2 regions of the Bradyrhizobium sp. BR2003 genome follow, and region 2 is predicted to be linked to the other one. Evidence: predicted binding sites of a transcription regulator. Region 2 holds the regulator's gene; the other holds the start of a gene.
What was found. Region 2 encodes LexA, which represses DNA repair genes until DNA is damaged. Its sites were predicted from a motif close to TGTTCNNNNTGTGTTCNG; they were not measured.
Positions count from the first base shown of each region.

Region 1: a site for LexA is predicted at 4,541-4,558, ahead of ruvC (crossover junction endodeoxyribonuclease RuvC). Genes of this name have one in related genera too.

Region 1 is NZ_SMYJ01000030.1:288,800-295,843, reverse strand. Features, by position in the region: gene E2I15_RS25780 (methyl-accepting chemotaxis protein) at 73-1,497, opposite strand; gene E2I15_RS25775 (methyl-accepting chemotaxis protein) at 1,695-3,461, opposite strand; gene E2I15_RS25770 (YebC/PmpR family DNA-binding transcriptional regulator) at 3,673-4,419, shown strand; gene ruvC (crossover junction endodeoxyribonuclease RuvC) at 4,584-5,111, shown strand; gene ruvA (Holliday junction branch migration protein RuvA) at 5,108-5,725, shown strand; gene ruvB (Holliday junction branch migration DNA helicase RuvB) at 5,922-6,971, shown strand.
Region 2 is NZ_SMYJ01000009.1:327,841-334,884, forward strand. Features, by position in the region: gene E2I15_RS06005 (ComEC/Rec2 family competence protein) at 1-1,826, shown strand, start outside; gene E2I15_RS06010 (hypothetical protein) at 1,823-2,050, opposite strand; gene E2I15_RS06015 (hypothetical protein) at 2,196-2,624, opposite strand; gene lexA (transcriptional repressor LexA) at 2,881-3,585, opposite strand; gene E2I15_RS06025 (molybdopterin molybdotransferase MoeA) at 3,828-5,039, opposite strand; gene E2I15_RS06030 (HAD family hydrolase) at 5,042-5,686, opposite strand; gene glyA (serine hydroxymethyltransferase) at 6,451-7,044, opposite strand, start outside.

The DNA.
Region 1 (7,044 bases), on a different contig from region 2:
GCCGGCCTCCTTTGCATGGGGTTGTTTTCCATATTTTGGCAGTGCGGCCCCCGTCCCGGCCAAGGGGCTGGCCTAGCCCTGCCGAAAACCCATCCGGAATGCGCCCCAGTGGCGGCCGTTCACCACGATCGGCGACGACAGGTCCTTCATCAGCACGAAATTGCCGCCGCCCATGTCGCGGCGATAGGTCTGCAGCAGGAACGGCTTCGTGTTGGCCGCGACCTTGCTCACCGCGCGGTCGTTGAACAGGCGGCGGTTGCGGCAATTGGCGTTGTTCCAGACCGGGTCCGGTCCCTGCGGCTGCCGGTAGTTCGGATTGTGGGTCGGCAGATAGCCGCTGCGCGCCCAGGCGACGCAGAACACGATGCGCGGGTCGCTCTTCTGGATCGGATCCTGGATCGCGGGCAGCACCCGGTCGGTAAACGCGACGTAGTCGGTCAGATACTGCTTCGGATTGGTGCCGGCGATCTCGCGATAATTCTCGTCCATCAATTGCGCGAGCGTGATCTCGCCGCGCGCGACGGCATTCTCGAACAGCTCTGAAATCTGCCTTGCGGTGTCGATCACGACGCGGATCAGCGGCGTGTCACTGGTCTCGACGCCGCTGTCGGCGATGGTCACGATCAGGCTCTCGGAGAGCTCGAGCAGTTTTGCGACGCGGCTGTCGGCGTGCTTGAGGTCGCGCGAGGAGAGATCGACGCCCTTGGCCAGCTCGTTCAGCTCCGCGATCACGCTGTCGCAATGGCCGAGATTGGAGGTCGCGGCGCGCGCCACGCTGCCGATCTCGGCGCCGACGGATGAGAAGCCTTCCTGCACGCGCATGATGATGCCCGAAATCTGCTGCGCGCCTTCGCCGGCGCTCTTGGCGCGCAACGAGGCATCGCTGCTCTCGCCGATCAGGCTGCCGATCTGGCCGTCGAGATCGCGCACGGTGTCGGAAATCTGATGCGTCGCCTGGCGGGTCGCTTCCGCAAGGTTCTTCACTTCGCTCGCGACCACGGCAAAGCCGCGGCCGGCGGTGCCGGCGCGCGCCGCCTCGATGGTGGCATTGAGCGCCAGCAGATTGGTCTGCTTGGCGATCGCCTCGATCGACCCGGAGACCTTGGCGACCTGGCTCAGCGCGGAGCCGACCGCGGCGAGCCGCGCCTCGATCCGTCCGACCGCTGCGACGAGCTCGGCAATATGGCTGACCGCCGTCTCGACCACATGGCGGGACTCCGCGATCTGGCCGACCGCGGCGGATGCAGTCGTTTGCACCGCCTGCGATGCGTTGGCGATGTCGTGATTGGCGGCGACCATGGTCTCGGCCGTCGTCTGCAGATGATGGAAGCGCTCGGACTGGGTGCTGACGCGGTTCGCGACCTCCTGGACGTTGCCGGCGATGTCGGCGAGTTCCACCCCGAGGCCGCCGATGCGGTCGGCGAGCTGGTCCACCAGCCGCTCGGCCAGCGTTCGGTCCGATGGCGTATCCAGAACTGCAAGCTGCGCGGCCGACATATCAGCACTTCCTCTGTCACAGCGGCCCGCTGGCCCGCCAATGCATTTCCATTCAAAACTAGAGCGTGATTCGCGCTGCCGGTCTTGCCTGAGCGCGCACTGTGTAGTCCGGATGCAGCGCAGCGAAATCCGGGGGCTCCCGCCCGTGGAAACACGTGCCCCGGATTACGCTTCGCTCCATCCGGGCTACGAAGCGTTTAAAGCTTGTAGGCGGTGCGGAACCCGCCCCAATGCCGGCCGCGCACGCGGATCGGTACGTCGATCTCGCGCATCATCACCGTGTTGCCGCCTCCCATGTCGCGCGCATAGGTCTGGATCAGATAGGCGCGCTGGTTGCGGCCGGCGGCGAGACCCGCGGCGTCGTTGAAGATGCGGCGGTTGCGGCTGTTGGCGGTGTTGTATGCCACGTCGCCCGGCCGCTGCGGCTGCGAGTAGAGCTTGTTATGGACCGGCAGATAGCCGTTCTGGTCGATCATCACGCAGAACGCCATTCGCCTGTCCCTGGCGAGGAACGCCTCCTGGAACGCCGGCAGCGTGCGCTCCGCCCAGTCCAGCATTTTGGTGCGGTACTGCACCGGGTTGGTGCCTGCGATCTCGACATAGTCGGTGTCGAACATGTCGGCGATCGTGATCGCGCCGCTCGCCAGCCCGTTCTCGAACATCTTGCTCAGCGTGCCGCCGGCTTCGATCGCGCGGGTCACGAGCTCGGCGTTCTCCTCGTGGATCGCCCACATCCGGTCTTCGATTTTTTCGCGCAGCTGGGCGGTTGCCGCCTCGAAGCGGGCCTGGCTGCCCGCCTTGGAGCGCTCGCCGATCCGGATCCGGCACGCGCCGATCTCCTGCAATGTCGCGTTCAGAGTCTCCTGCGTCGGCAGCTTCTCGGCATCGGGTCCGCCGATCAGGATGCCGTCCATCGCGATCTCGTAGACCGGCGCCGTGACGATGCCGCGCGCGGTCGTGATCTCGATCTTGAGGCTGCAGGGCAAGCGCTCGTTCTTGCGCGGATCGCCGCGCTCGTCCTGGCGCAGCAGCACCGCGCAACGCGCTTTCAGCTTCTGGGCGAAGGCGGTCACCGCCTTGCCGGCCTTGGCGACATTGTCGCCATGCGCGGCGGCTTCGCGCGTTGCCGAATCGATCTCGCCGGCGCTGGTGCCGACCGAGACGATGAAGTTCGAGGCGGAAGCGGCGTTCTGGCCCATCTCGCCGGTGATTTCATTCTGCTCGGCGACCGCGCCGTTGACGTTCTCGAACACCGGGCGGATCTTTTCGATCGCCTGCGAGATGCGGTGCACCGCGTCCGCGGATCCGGTGGCGTCCTTCTGCAACGCCTCGATCTTGCGGGTGATCTCCTCGGTCGCGCTCTGGGTCTGCACCGCCAGCGCCTTGACCTCGGTTGCGACCACCGCAAAGCCCTTGCCGGCGGCTCCGGCGCGCGCCGCCTCGATCGTCGAGTTCAACGCCAGCAGCGTGGTCTGCCGCGCGATCTGCGCGATCAGATTGACGACGTTGCCGATTGCGGCTGAAGACTCGCGCAGGCGATCGACATTGGCGGTGGCCTCGCGCGCCGCGCCCGCGGCGTCGTCGGCGAGCTGGCTCGCGCTGCGCACCTGCGCCCCGATGCCCTCGGCGGAGTGGGTGAAGCGGTCGGCGGCTTGCGAGAACGTCGTCGCGGTGCTCTGCGCATCGCTGCTGCGGCCGGTCAGCGCGTCGGTGCGGGCGCGGATGGTCGCGAGCTTGGCTGCCGTCGCCTCGGCGCCGTCGGCGACCGAACTCGCGGCGCGTTCGAGCTGGCGGATCATCGCGCCGAGCTCGAGTTCCAGCAATTCCAGGATCTCCTTGGACGAATCCTTGGCCGAATCAGCCTCGGTCGAGACCTCAGCGGCGGCGGCCGCGGTTGGAACCTGCGGCGCGACGGCCGGCGCAGCCGGCTCCGGCACGTGCTTTCGAAACAGACCGAACGCCATGTGGGCTCTTTGGGGCTCTGGAAAGTTGCGGCGGGACGGGCGATCCTCGCACCCGGGCATGAAGTCATGGTTAACAAGTGCCTCATATTCCGGCTTGCGGTAGTATTCCTCCGCTGGAGGGCCCCGCCGATCCTTTGATTTTGATCGTGGGGGGCCTATAAGGCCGCGTTTTCCATCCCCGTTCAGACCCTAAGCTCCGAAGAGACGTCGCATGGCCGGCCATTCCCAATTCAAGAACATCATGCACCGCAAGGGCCGGCAGGATGCCCAGAAGTCGAAGCTTTTCGGCAAGCTGGCCCGCGAAATCACCGTGGCGGCCAAGCTCGGCACCCCGGACCCGGCGATGAATCCGCGGCTGCGCGCCGCCGTGGTCGCGGCCCGCGCCGAGAACATGCCCAAGGACAATATCGACCGCGCCATCAAGAAGGCGGCGGGCAATGAGGGCGAGAACTACGACGAGATCCGCTACGAGGGTTATGGCCCCGGCGGCGTCGCCGTGATCGTCGAGGCGCTGACCGACAACCGCAACCGTGCCGCCTCCGACATCCGCTCCTTCTTCACCAAATCCGGCGGCAATCTCGGCGAAACCGGCTCGGTCGCCTTCATGTTCGACCGCACCGGCATCATCGAATACGACGCCAAGGTCGCCTCCGACGACGCCATGCTGGACGCCGCGATCGAGGCCGGCGCCGACGACGTGGTCTCCAGCGAGGGCGGCCATGAGGTCTACGCCTCGCAGGACACGTTCCGCGAAGTGGCCAAAGCGCTGGAGGCGAAGTTCGGCGAGCCGCGCAAGGCGGCGCTGACCTGGAAGCCGCAGAACACCGTCGCGGTCGACGACGAGACCGGCGAAAAATTGCTGAAGCTGATGGACCTGCTCAACGAGCACGACGACGTGCAGAACGTGTTCGCCAATTTCGAGGTGTCCGACGCGCTGATCGCGAAGATGGGCGGGTAGTTTGCTTTGTCGTCGCCGGGCGTGACCCGGCAATCCATCAAAACCAAAGGATCGATGGATGCGCGGTCAAGCCTGCGCATGACGATTTGCGGGATGTTGTGCTTTCCCGGGTATGAGGCTCCGTTTGTGTTTCGTTCTCCCGGCGCAGGCGGTATCACTAGCCCATGACATCCCAGCCGATTCGCTCTCCCGTCCGCATCATCGGTATCGATCCGGGTCTCCGCCGCACCGGCTGGGGGGTGATCGAAACCGAAGGCAACCGTCTGGTCTACATCGCCTGCGGTTCGGTCGAGCCGCCGGACGATCTGCCGCTGGCGAACCGGCTGCTTGCGATCCATGAGGGGCTGGCTGCTGTGCTCGCCGACCACCGACCGGTGGAGGCGGCGGTCGAGCAGACCTTTGTCAACAAGGACGGCGTGGCCACGCTGAAGCTCGGCCAGGCGCGCGGCGTCGCCATGCTGGCGCCCGCAATGTTCGGTATCTCGGTCGCCGAATACGCGCCGAACCAGGTCAAGAAGACCGTGGTCGGCGCCGGACATGCCGAGAAGAGCCAGATCCAGGTGATGCTGAAGATCCTGCTGCCGAAAGCCGAGCCGCCGTCCGCCGACGCCGCCGACGCGCTCGCGGTCGCGATCACCCACGCGCATCACCGCCAGAGCACCGCGCTGCGCCTCAGGGTCGCGAACCTATGATCGGCAAGCTGAAGGGCCTGATCGATTCCTATGGCGAGGATTACGTGATCCTCGACGTCGGCGGCGTCGGTTATCAGGTTCATTGCGCCGGTCGCACGTTGCAGGCGCTGCCGTCGCCGGGCGGGGCCGCCGTGCTCTCGATCGAGACCTATGTCCGCGAGGATCAGATCAAACTGTTCGGCTTCCGCTCGGATCATGAGCGCGAATGGTTTCGCCTGCTGCAGACCGTGCAGGGGGTCGGCGCCAAGGTCGCGCTCGCGGTGCTCGGCACGCTGCCGCCGACCGATCTCGCCAACGCCATCGCGCTGCGCGACAAGGCGGCGGTGGCGCGGACGCCCGGGGTCGGGCCGAAGGTCGCCGAGCGCATCGTCAGCGAATTGAAGGACAAGGCGCCGGGCTTTGCCGATGTCGATCCCGCGGTGGTGCACCTTTCGGGCGCGATTGACAACAACCGCGCGCCGCGTCCGGTCACCGACGCGATCTCGGCGCTGGTCAATCTCGGCTACGGCCAGCCTCAGGCCGCCGCCGCCATCGCCGCCGCCTCGCGCAGCGCCGGTGAGAAGGCCGAGACCGCGCAACTGATCCGGCTGGGCCTGAAGGAACTGTCGAAGTGACTTGTGCATTAGAGCGCCTCTCTTCTTCACCTCGCCCCGCTTGCGGGGAGGGGTCGGATCGCATCGCAGATGCGATCCGGGTGAGGGGGTACAGGTCTCAACATGCACCTTGTTCGCGGAAGCAGCCCCTCACCCCAACCCTCTCCCCGCAAGAGCGGAGCGAGGGAGAACAACCACCTCGTGTTAGTCTCGCATCATGAACACGCCCTCGCGCATGGTCTCGCCCGAACGCCGCTCCGACGATGTCGGCGACACCGCGCTGCGGCCGCAATCGCTGACGGAGTTCGTCGGCCAGGCCCAGGCGCGCAAGAATCTCTCGATCTTCATCGAGGCCGCGAAGAAGCGCGGCGAGGCGCTCGATCACGTGCTGTTCGTCGGTCCGCCCGGCCTCGGCAAGACCACGCTGGCGCAGATCGTCGCGCGCGAGCTCGGCGTCGGCTTTCGTGCCACCTCCGGGCCGGTCATTGCGAAGGCCGGCGATCTCGCGGCGCTGCTGACTAATCTCGAAGAGCGGGACGTGCTGTTCATCGACGAGATCCATCGCCTCAGCCCGGCGGTCGAGGAAGTGCTCTATCCCGCGATGGAGGACTTTCAGCTCGACCTGATCATCGGCGAAGGTCCGGCGGCGCGCTCGGTGAAAATCGAGCTGTCGAAATTCACCCTGGTCGGCGCGACGACGCGTGCGGGGCTGCTCACCAATCCGTTGCGCGACCGCTTCGGCATTCCGATCCGGCTCAATTTCTACACCGAGGCAGAGCTCGAGAAGATCGTCACCCGCGGCGCCCGCGTGCTGAACATCGGCATGAGCCCGGATGGCGCCAACGAGATCGCGCGCCGCGCCCGCGGCACGCCGCGCATTGCCGGCCGCCTGCTGCGCCGGGTGCGCGACTTTGCCTCCGCGGCGGACGCCGATTCCGTCGACCGCGGCATCGCCGACCGGGCGCTGAGCGCGCTCGAGGTCGACAGCGCCGGGCTCGATGCGATGGACCGGCGCTATCTCACCACCATCGCCCTGAACTATGGCGGCGGGCCGGTCGGCGTCGAGACCATGGCGGCGGCGCTGTCGGAGCCGCGCGATGCGATCGAGGACATCATCGAGCCCTATCTGATCCAGTGCGGCTATCTGCAGCGCACCCCGCGTGGCCGGCTCCTGACCTCGCACGCCTTTCGCCATCTCGGCCTCGCCGAGCCGAACCGCGATCCCTCGCAGTTCGGCCTGTTCGGCGGCAATGGCGACGAGGACTGACGCATGATCCGGAAGAGCGCGAAGCGGTTTTCATGCTCGAACAAAAGGCCTCCGCTCCCAAAGACGTGAATGA
Region 2 (7,044 bases):
CCGATCGTTTCGTGCTGCGCGTGGTTTCGATGGAGAGCCCGCGCGACATGACGAAGCTCGATCGGGTCCGGCTCTCGGTGAAGAAGGGCACGGCGCCCGACGTCGGCAGCTTCGTCGAGTTGAAGGCAAGGCTGTTGCCGCCGCTCGGGCCGCAGCGCCCGGGCTCCTATGATTTCGGACGCGACCTGTATTTCCAGGGCATCGGCGCCTCCGGCTTCGTGATGGGCGCGGTCAAAACCAGGGAGCCGCCTGCGACCGGCGGCTTTGCGCTGCGCTACGCCGCCTTCATGCAAGGCCTGCGCGACGCCATCGACGCGCGGATTCGCACCACGCTCGACGGCGACCAGCGCGCGATCGCGACCGCGCTGCTCACCGGCCGGCGCGACGCGATCTCGACGCCGGTCAACGATGCGATGTTCATCTCGGGGCTCGGCCATGTGCTGTCGATCTCCGGCTACCACATGGCCGTGGTCGCCGGCGTCGTGTTCTTCGCGGTGCGCGCGCTGCTCGCGCTGTTTCCGGCGCTGACGGCGGGGCATCCGATCAAGAAATGGGCCGCGGCGGCCGCGCTTGTCGCCGCGGCATTCTATCTGTTGCTGTCGGGTGCGGAGGTCGCGACGCAACGGTCGTTCTTCATGACGGCCGTGGTGCTGCTGGCCGTGATCGTCGACCGCCGCGCGATCACCTTCCGTACGCTGGCGGTGGCGGCGCTGATCGTGCTCGCGATCGCGCCGGAGGCGCTGGTGCATCCGAGTTTCCAGATGTCGTTTGCGGCGACGCTCGGGCTGGTGGCGCTGGTGCAGATCGGGCTACCGAACCTATTCGCGTCGCCCGACCATTCGGCGACCGCACGGGTTGCGCTGTGGGGCGGCCGCGAACTCACGATGCTGATGCTGGCCTCGCTGGTGGCGGGGCTGGCGACGACGCCCTACGCCGCGTTCCATTTCCACCGCGTGACGCCCTACGGGCTGTTCGCCAACCTCGCGGCGATGCCTGTCGTGTCGGCGGTCGTGATGCCGGCCGGCCTGCTGGGGCTCGTCGCCATGCCGTTCGGCTTCGACGGCGTGTTCTGGGCGATCATGGGTCTTGGCATCGACTGGATGATCCTGGTGACGCAATGGGTCGCCGCACTGCCAGGCGCGGTCGGCCGCATAGCGGCGTTCGGGATCGGGCCGCTGATCGCAGCGAGTGCCGGCATCATCCTGCTCGGGCTGCTGCGCACGCCGCTGCGCTGGTCGGGCGCGGTGCTGCTGCTGGCGGCCTCGGTCTGGGCGCTCAGGGTGCCGCAGCCGGACGTGCTGGTCTCCGGCGACGGCCGCAACGTCGCGGTGCGCGGCGGCGACGGGCGGCTGCATTTGATGCACAGCGCCAAGGATGCGTTCCTGGTCAAGGAGTGGCTGGCGGCGGACGCCGACGCGCGGACCGCCACCGATGCGTCGCTCGGCGAGGGCGTCTCGTGCGATGCCGGCGGCTGCGTGACCCAGGGACCCGGCGGCGCCTTCGTCGCGCTGGCGACCCGGCCGGAGGCGCTGGCGGACGACTGCGAGCGCGCAGGCCTGATCGTGACGGCGCGGCCGGTACCGCAGGGCTGCGCGGCATCGGTAATCGATGCCGAGCGGCTGCGGCGCCACGGCGCGCTGGTGCTGCGGCGGAGCAGGGACGGTTACGCCGTCGATGCGGTCAAGCCCGGCGGGATCGACCGGCCGTGGTCGCCGGCGGTTCCCGGCGACGGCGAGAGCGAGACGACGCTGCGCGCACCCGCCGCCGCACCGCGGCCTGCCGTGGATGCGACGCCGGCCGAGACCGATCTGCAGGGCGATGATTAGCGGTGGTCCGGGGAGGGGGCGCTCGGGAGCTCGAACAGGCCGAGATGGTATTCGTCGGAGTCGGGGCCGGCATCGGGCTTCTTGACGAGCGTGAAGGAAGCCTCGGGAAATTGCTCCCAGACTTTCAGGTCGTCGGCCGTCACCGTCAGCCAACCGAACCGGAACATGTAGCGGCCCGGTTCCGTGACGCGTCCAGCCTTTTGCCATGTGACCTTATCGACCACCGCGCACGTCCTCCGTGCCCGATGATGCGCCAAGGCGCCGGCTGACGCAAATTCCCTCCTGCGCCCCGGAAGCGGGAGTCCGGGGTCGCCCGAAATTGCTTAGGTCATCCGCCGCCGAACAGCCCATTCCGCGGCGACGATGCGCTCAACCCAAAAACAGCGTTGCGAATGCGGAGGGCCGCCGCTCCACAACCTTCGGCTTCTGCTCGACCGGCGGATGCAGCGCCGGCAATTGCAGCACGCTGACGCGCTGTCCCTCGACCAGCTGGGTCACCAGCACATGGCTGCCGTCGGGGAATTCGACCGCGTCATGATGCCGATCGGGCACGTCGGGCTCGACTTCGTTGAATACGCCGACGCGATAGTTCAGCGTCTTGGTCCAGATCCAGCGGCTGTCGTAGCGAACGTTCTCGGCGAAAGCGAGCTCGGTGCCCGGCAGCATGCAGACCGCGACAGTGGGATCGTTCTCCGAAGCAAAACCGCGGGTCGACGTGCCGCGGAACGTCGTCGTGATCAGCGTCTCTCCGACAATGGCGGGGCGCGATGCCACGGCGTGCAGACTATAGTCACACATCGGATGGCTCCTCATTTCGAGGTAGCGACCCGTGCCTCTCTTGAGGCATTGGGGCCTCTACCAGAGTGGACGATAGCGAACGAGCTTCTGCTCGTTTCTGGGCGATTGTACGACTGGTCCGAGACCGACCCCGATCACAAACACGCGACGCTGCGCGAGAGGTATCGGAGCGCATCGGGCAGGCCGTACGCTACGCTATCATGCAAGGAACGATCCGACGTGTTGCTCGTTCCCGGCCGCCGCAAGTATTTGCAATTCAGTATTTGCGATACAGGCCGATCAGCTTGCCCTGGATGCGCACCCGGTTCGGCGGCAGGATGCGCACTTCATAGGCGGTGTTGGCCGGCTCGAGCGCGATCGATGCGCCGCGGCGGCGGAAGCGCTTCAGGGTGGCTTCCTCCTCGTCGATCAGCGCCACCACGATGTCGCCGGTGTTGGCGACGTCGTTGCGCTGGATCAGCGCCATGTCGCCGTCGAGGATGCCGGCATCGACCATCGAGTCGCCGCGCACCTCGAGCGCATAGTGCTCGCCGGCGCCGAGCATGTCGGGCGGCACGCTGATGGTGTGGCTGCGGGTCTGCAGCGCCTCGATCGGCGTACCGGCGGCGATCCGGCCCATCACGGGGACCGCGACCGGACGGTTGCCGTCGTCCTCGGCGATCGGCGGCGTGCTGGCGCGCCGGCCGAGGGTGCCTTCGATGACGCTGGGCGTGAAGCCGCGTCGGCCGTTGCCGCCGCCAGCCGAGAGTTCGGGCAGCTTGATGACCTCGATGGCGCGGGCGCGGTTCGGCAGGCGGCGGATGAAGCCGCGCTCCTCCAGCGCAGTGATCAGGCGGTGGATACCGGACTTCGAGCGCAGGTCGAGCGCATCCTTCATCTCGTCGAAGGAGGGCGGTACGCCGGCCTCTTTCAGACGTTCATTGATGAAACGCAGAAGTTCGTACTGTTTGCGCGTGAGCATCTCGAGCATTCCCCCGGTTGATAGCGTCGTTCGATTCCGAGACTCTTCTGGTGGGGCCTTCAGGCGGGCCTGACCTCAGGAGCATGTGCTCGTTGCACTTGCTTCCACGCGGCTTCCCGATTGTAGACACCAGTACTCGAAACAAATCATGAACGGACACTATATGTTCGATATGTGTTCCGCAACCACTTAATTTCCGGTGAACGGATCAGGCAACGCACGATCGGTGGGGCATGAAAACCCTATTCGGGCAGTGTCAGAATCTCGCATTCGCTGCCCTTGACGGCCGCTGCCGCGAACGGCGGACGCACGAGAAGTGCCCGTGCCGCAGCGAGATTCCCGAGCAGCGACGAGTCCTGCTGCGTCACCGGCGTTGCGATCAACGTGCCGTCCTCGCGCGCTTCGAGCCGTGCCCGCAGATAGTCCTCGCGCTGGTCGTTGGCGGCGAGGTCGCGGCCGAGCAGGGCGCTCGTGCGGCGATGATGAATCACTTTCCGGCCGCTCAGCGCCCGAATCAACGGCACCAGGAACAGGAAAGCGCAGACATAGGACGACACCGGATTGCCGGGCAGGCCGATCACCCGCATCGCGCCGAGCCGGCCGTGCATCATCGGCTTGCCCGGCCGCATCGCGATCCGCCAGAACGCCATCTCGACGCCCTCGGCTTCCAGCGACCGCTTGACGAGATCGTGGTCGCCGACCGAGGCGCCGCCCGTCGTGATCAGGACATCGGCGCCGGCCTCGCGCGCCCGGCGGATGCCGGCCGTGGTCGCCTCCATTGTGTCGGCGGCAACGCCGAGGTCGACGGTCTCGGCGCCCTCGGCGCGCGCCAGCGCCCGCAGCGCGTAGCCGTTGGAGTAGACGATCTGGCCGGGGCCGGGCTGCGAGCCCGGCATCACCAGTTCATCGCCGGTCGCCAGCACCGCGACCTTCGGGCGGCAGCGCACCGCAAGTTCCGGATAGTTCATGGCGGCCGCCAGCGACAGCGCGCGGTCGGACAGGCGGCTGCCGCCGTCGAGCAGCACCTCGCCCGCACGGAAGTCGACCCCGGCCGGGCGGATGTGCCGCCCGACGCTGGCGGTCTCCGTGATCGTGATGTGGTCGCCGTCGACGGCGGTGTCTTCCTGGATGATCACGGCGTCGGCCCCATTGGGGATCACGCCACCGGTGAAGATCCGCACCGCCTCGCCGGCGCCGACTGTCCGCTCGAACGGCCGACCGGCGGCGACTTCGCCGATCACCTTGAGCCGGGCCTTCAGATCGGCCGCATCGGCGGCGCGCACGGCATAGCCGTCCATCGCCGACATCGGCTGCGGCGGCTGGGTGCGGAGCGCCGCGAGGTCGTGCGCCAGCGTGCGGTGGTAGGCGGCATCGAGCGCGACCATCTCCTCCGGCAGCGGTTCGGCGCCGGCAAGGACGGCGGACAGGGCATCGGCAACCGGCATCAGGGCCACGCTCAGAGCTCCTCAATTCCTAAAATACCAAGTGCGGTCAAAGCCCGTGCCACGTCATCCGTCGATGTCACGTGGATAGCATGAAGGCCGCGCGCCCGCGCACCTTCGATATTGGCGGCCAGGTCGTCGAAGAACAGGATCCGCGACGCCGGCACGCCGATGGCTTTTACCACATGATCATAGGCTTCGGCGTCGGGTTTGCGGAAGCCGATGCTCGAGGAAAGGAAGACGTCGCGAAAATGGCTGAGCAGCTCGGCATGGGTGACCGAGAAATGCGCGACATGGGCCGGATTGGTGTTGGAGAAGGCGTAGAGCGGCATTCGCTCGGCGGCCGCCGCGAGCAGCGGGGCGATGCCCGGCATCTCGCCGGTGAAGATCGCATTCCAGCCTTCGAGGAACTGGGCGTCCGTGATGTCGATGTCGAGCGTCCGGCGCAGGCTTTCGAAGAACGCCGCGTCGTCGATCCGGCCGATCTCGTGATGCTTGAAACTGTCGTCGACGACAAAGCGCGTGGCGAGTTCGCCGGGCGCACAGCCGGCGTGCTGCGCCCAGTGCGCCATCACCTTGTCAAAGTTGATGTCGAGCACGACGCGGCCGATATCGAACAGCAGCACGTCGACGGAGTTGGGAGAGAGTGGCGAGGTCATTGCGTGAAACCGTGTACGAGAATTGCGAGCAGGCGGCAATGTCCTCGATTTGTGCGGCAGGTGTGCGACGGGCGTTAAGCGTGCTGTCGTCCCTGCACGCACAGTGTCATCACCCGCGCATGCCGCATGCGGGTGATCCAGTATTCCAGAGACGGCTGTGCTTGCGCCGAGAGGTCGCGAAGCAGAAGGCGTGATTTGCTACCCTTCCAGAAGGAAGAAAGAACGCCAGCTCGCGCCACATCCACCGCAGTCGTCCCGGCCCCCCGTGCGCAATTGCGCACCAGGCCGGGACGACGCCGGGCGTGTTGTCGCTTGTGCGTCAAACATCCGCTTTCTCGCGACATGATTTGTCCGAGCTTTCTTCGTTGCAACCTATATTTTTGCGGGGGGGCCACGTCGGGCACACGCGCGAGCTTTCAGGGCACCGAGCGACTTGATGCCTGCATGCCTGCCGGCGGCTTGATGCTTGCCGGCGGCTTGGTGCCCGCCGGGCGTAGCTCTCACATCCGGGACAGCGCCAAGCCGAGGTAACCGATCAGCGCACCGGTGCTGAGAATGATGACGACGAGCGCCTGCTCCGAGCGTGCTTGCAAGGTTTTCCGGGTCACGGGTTGAACGCTCCGTCTTCGAGATTCATGCGGTCCAACGAACAGCATCAATTTCCGTTCCGGTCGTTGTCGGGGAACCTTCATGACGTGCCCATGCAGGCCGCACACCCGGACGAGCGACGCGACGAACGCGGAACAGGAGCGCGGCTCGGCCGCCTATGAGGGCGGCGCGATCCCCGGAACGGGGAAAGCGCGGCACATCTCGACGCTGTTCGATCTCAGTCGCTTGACGACCGCTGCATCTCCCTTCGACCGGAGGGATTCCGCAATGAGTTCGGCGATAAGGCGCATTTCGGGCTCGCCCATGCCGCGCGTGGTCGCCGCCGGCGTCCCGAGGCGAATGCCGCTCGGCTTGAGCGGCGGACGCGGATCGTCGGGAATGATCTGCTTGTTTGCGGTGATCCCGACGGCGTCGAGGATGTTCTCGGCCGCGCCGCCGTCCAGGCCGACGCTGGCCACCGTATCCACAACCATCATGTGATTGTCGGTTCCGCCGGTGATCAACGTCATGCCGCGTTCCATCAATGCTTCGGCCAGGACCTTCGCGTTGCGCATGACCAGCCTTGCGTGGGCCTGAAAATCGGACGTCGATGCCTTCTTCAGCGCGACCGCGGTTCCGGCCACAACGTTCATGTGCGGACCTCCCTGCAATCCCGGGAACACCGATGCGTCGATCTTGCCGGCGAACTCCCGGCGACAAAGAACGATGCCGCCGCGCGGCCCCCGAAGCGTCTTGTGCGATGTCGTCGT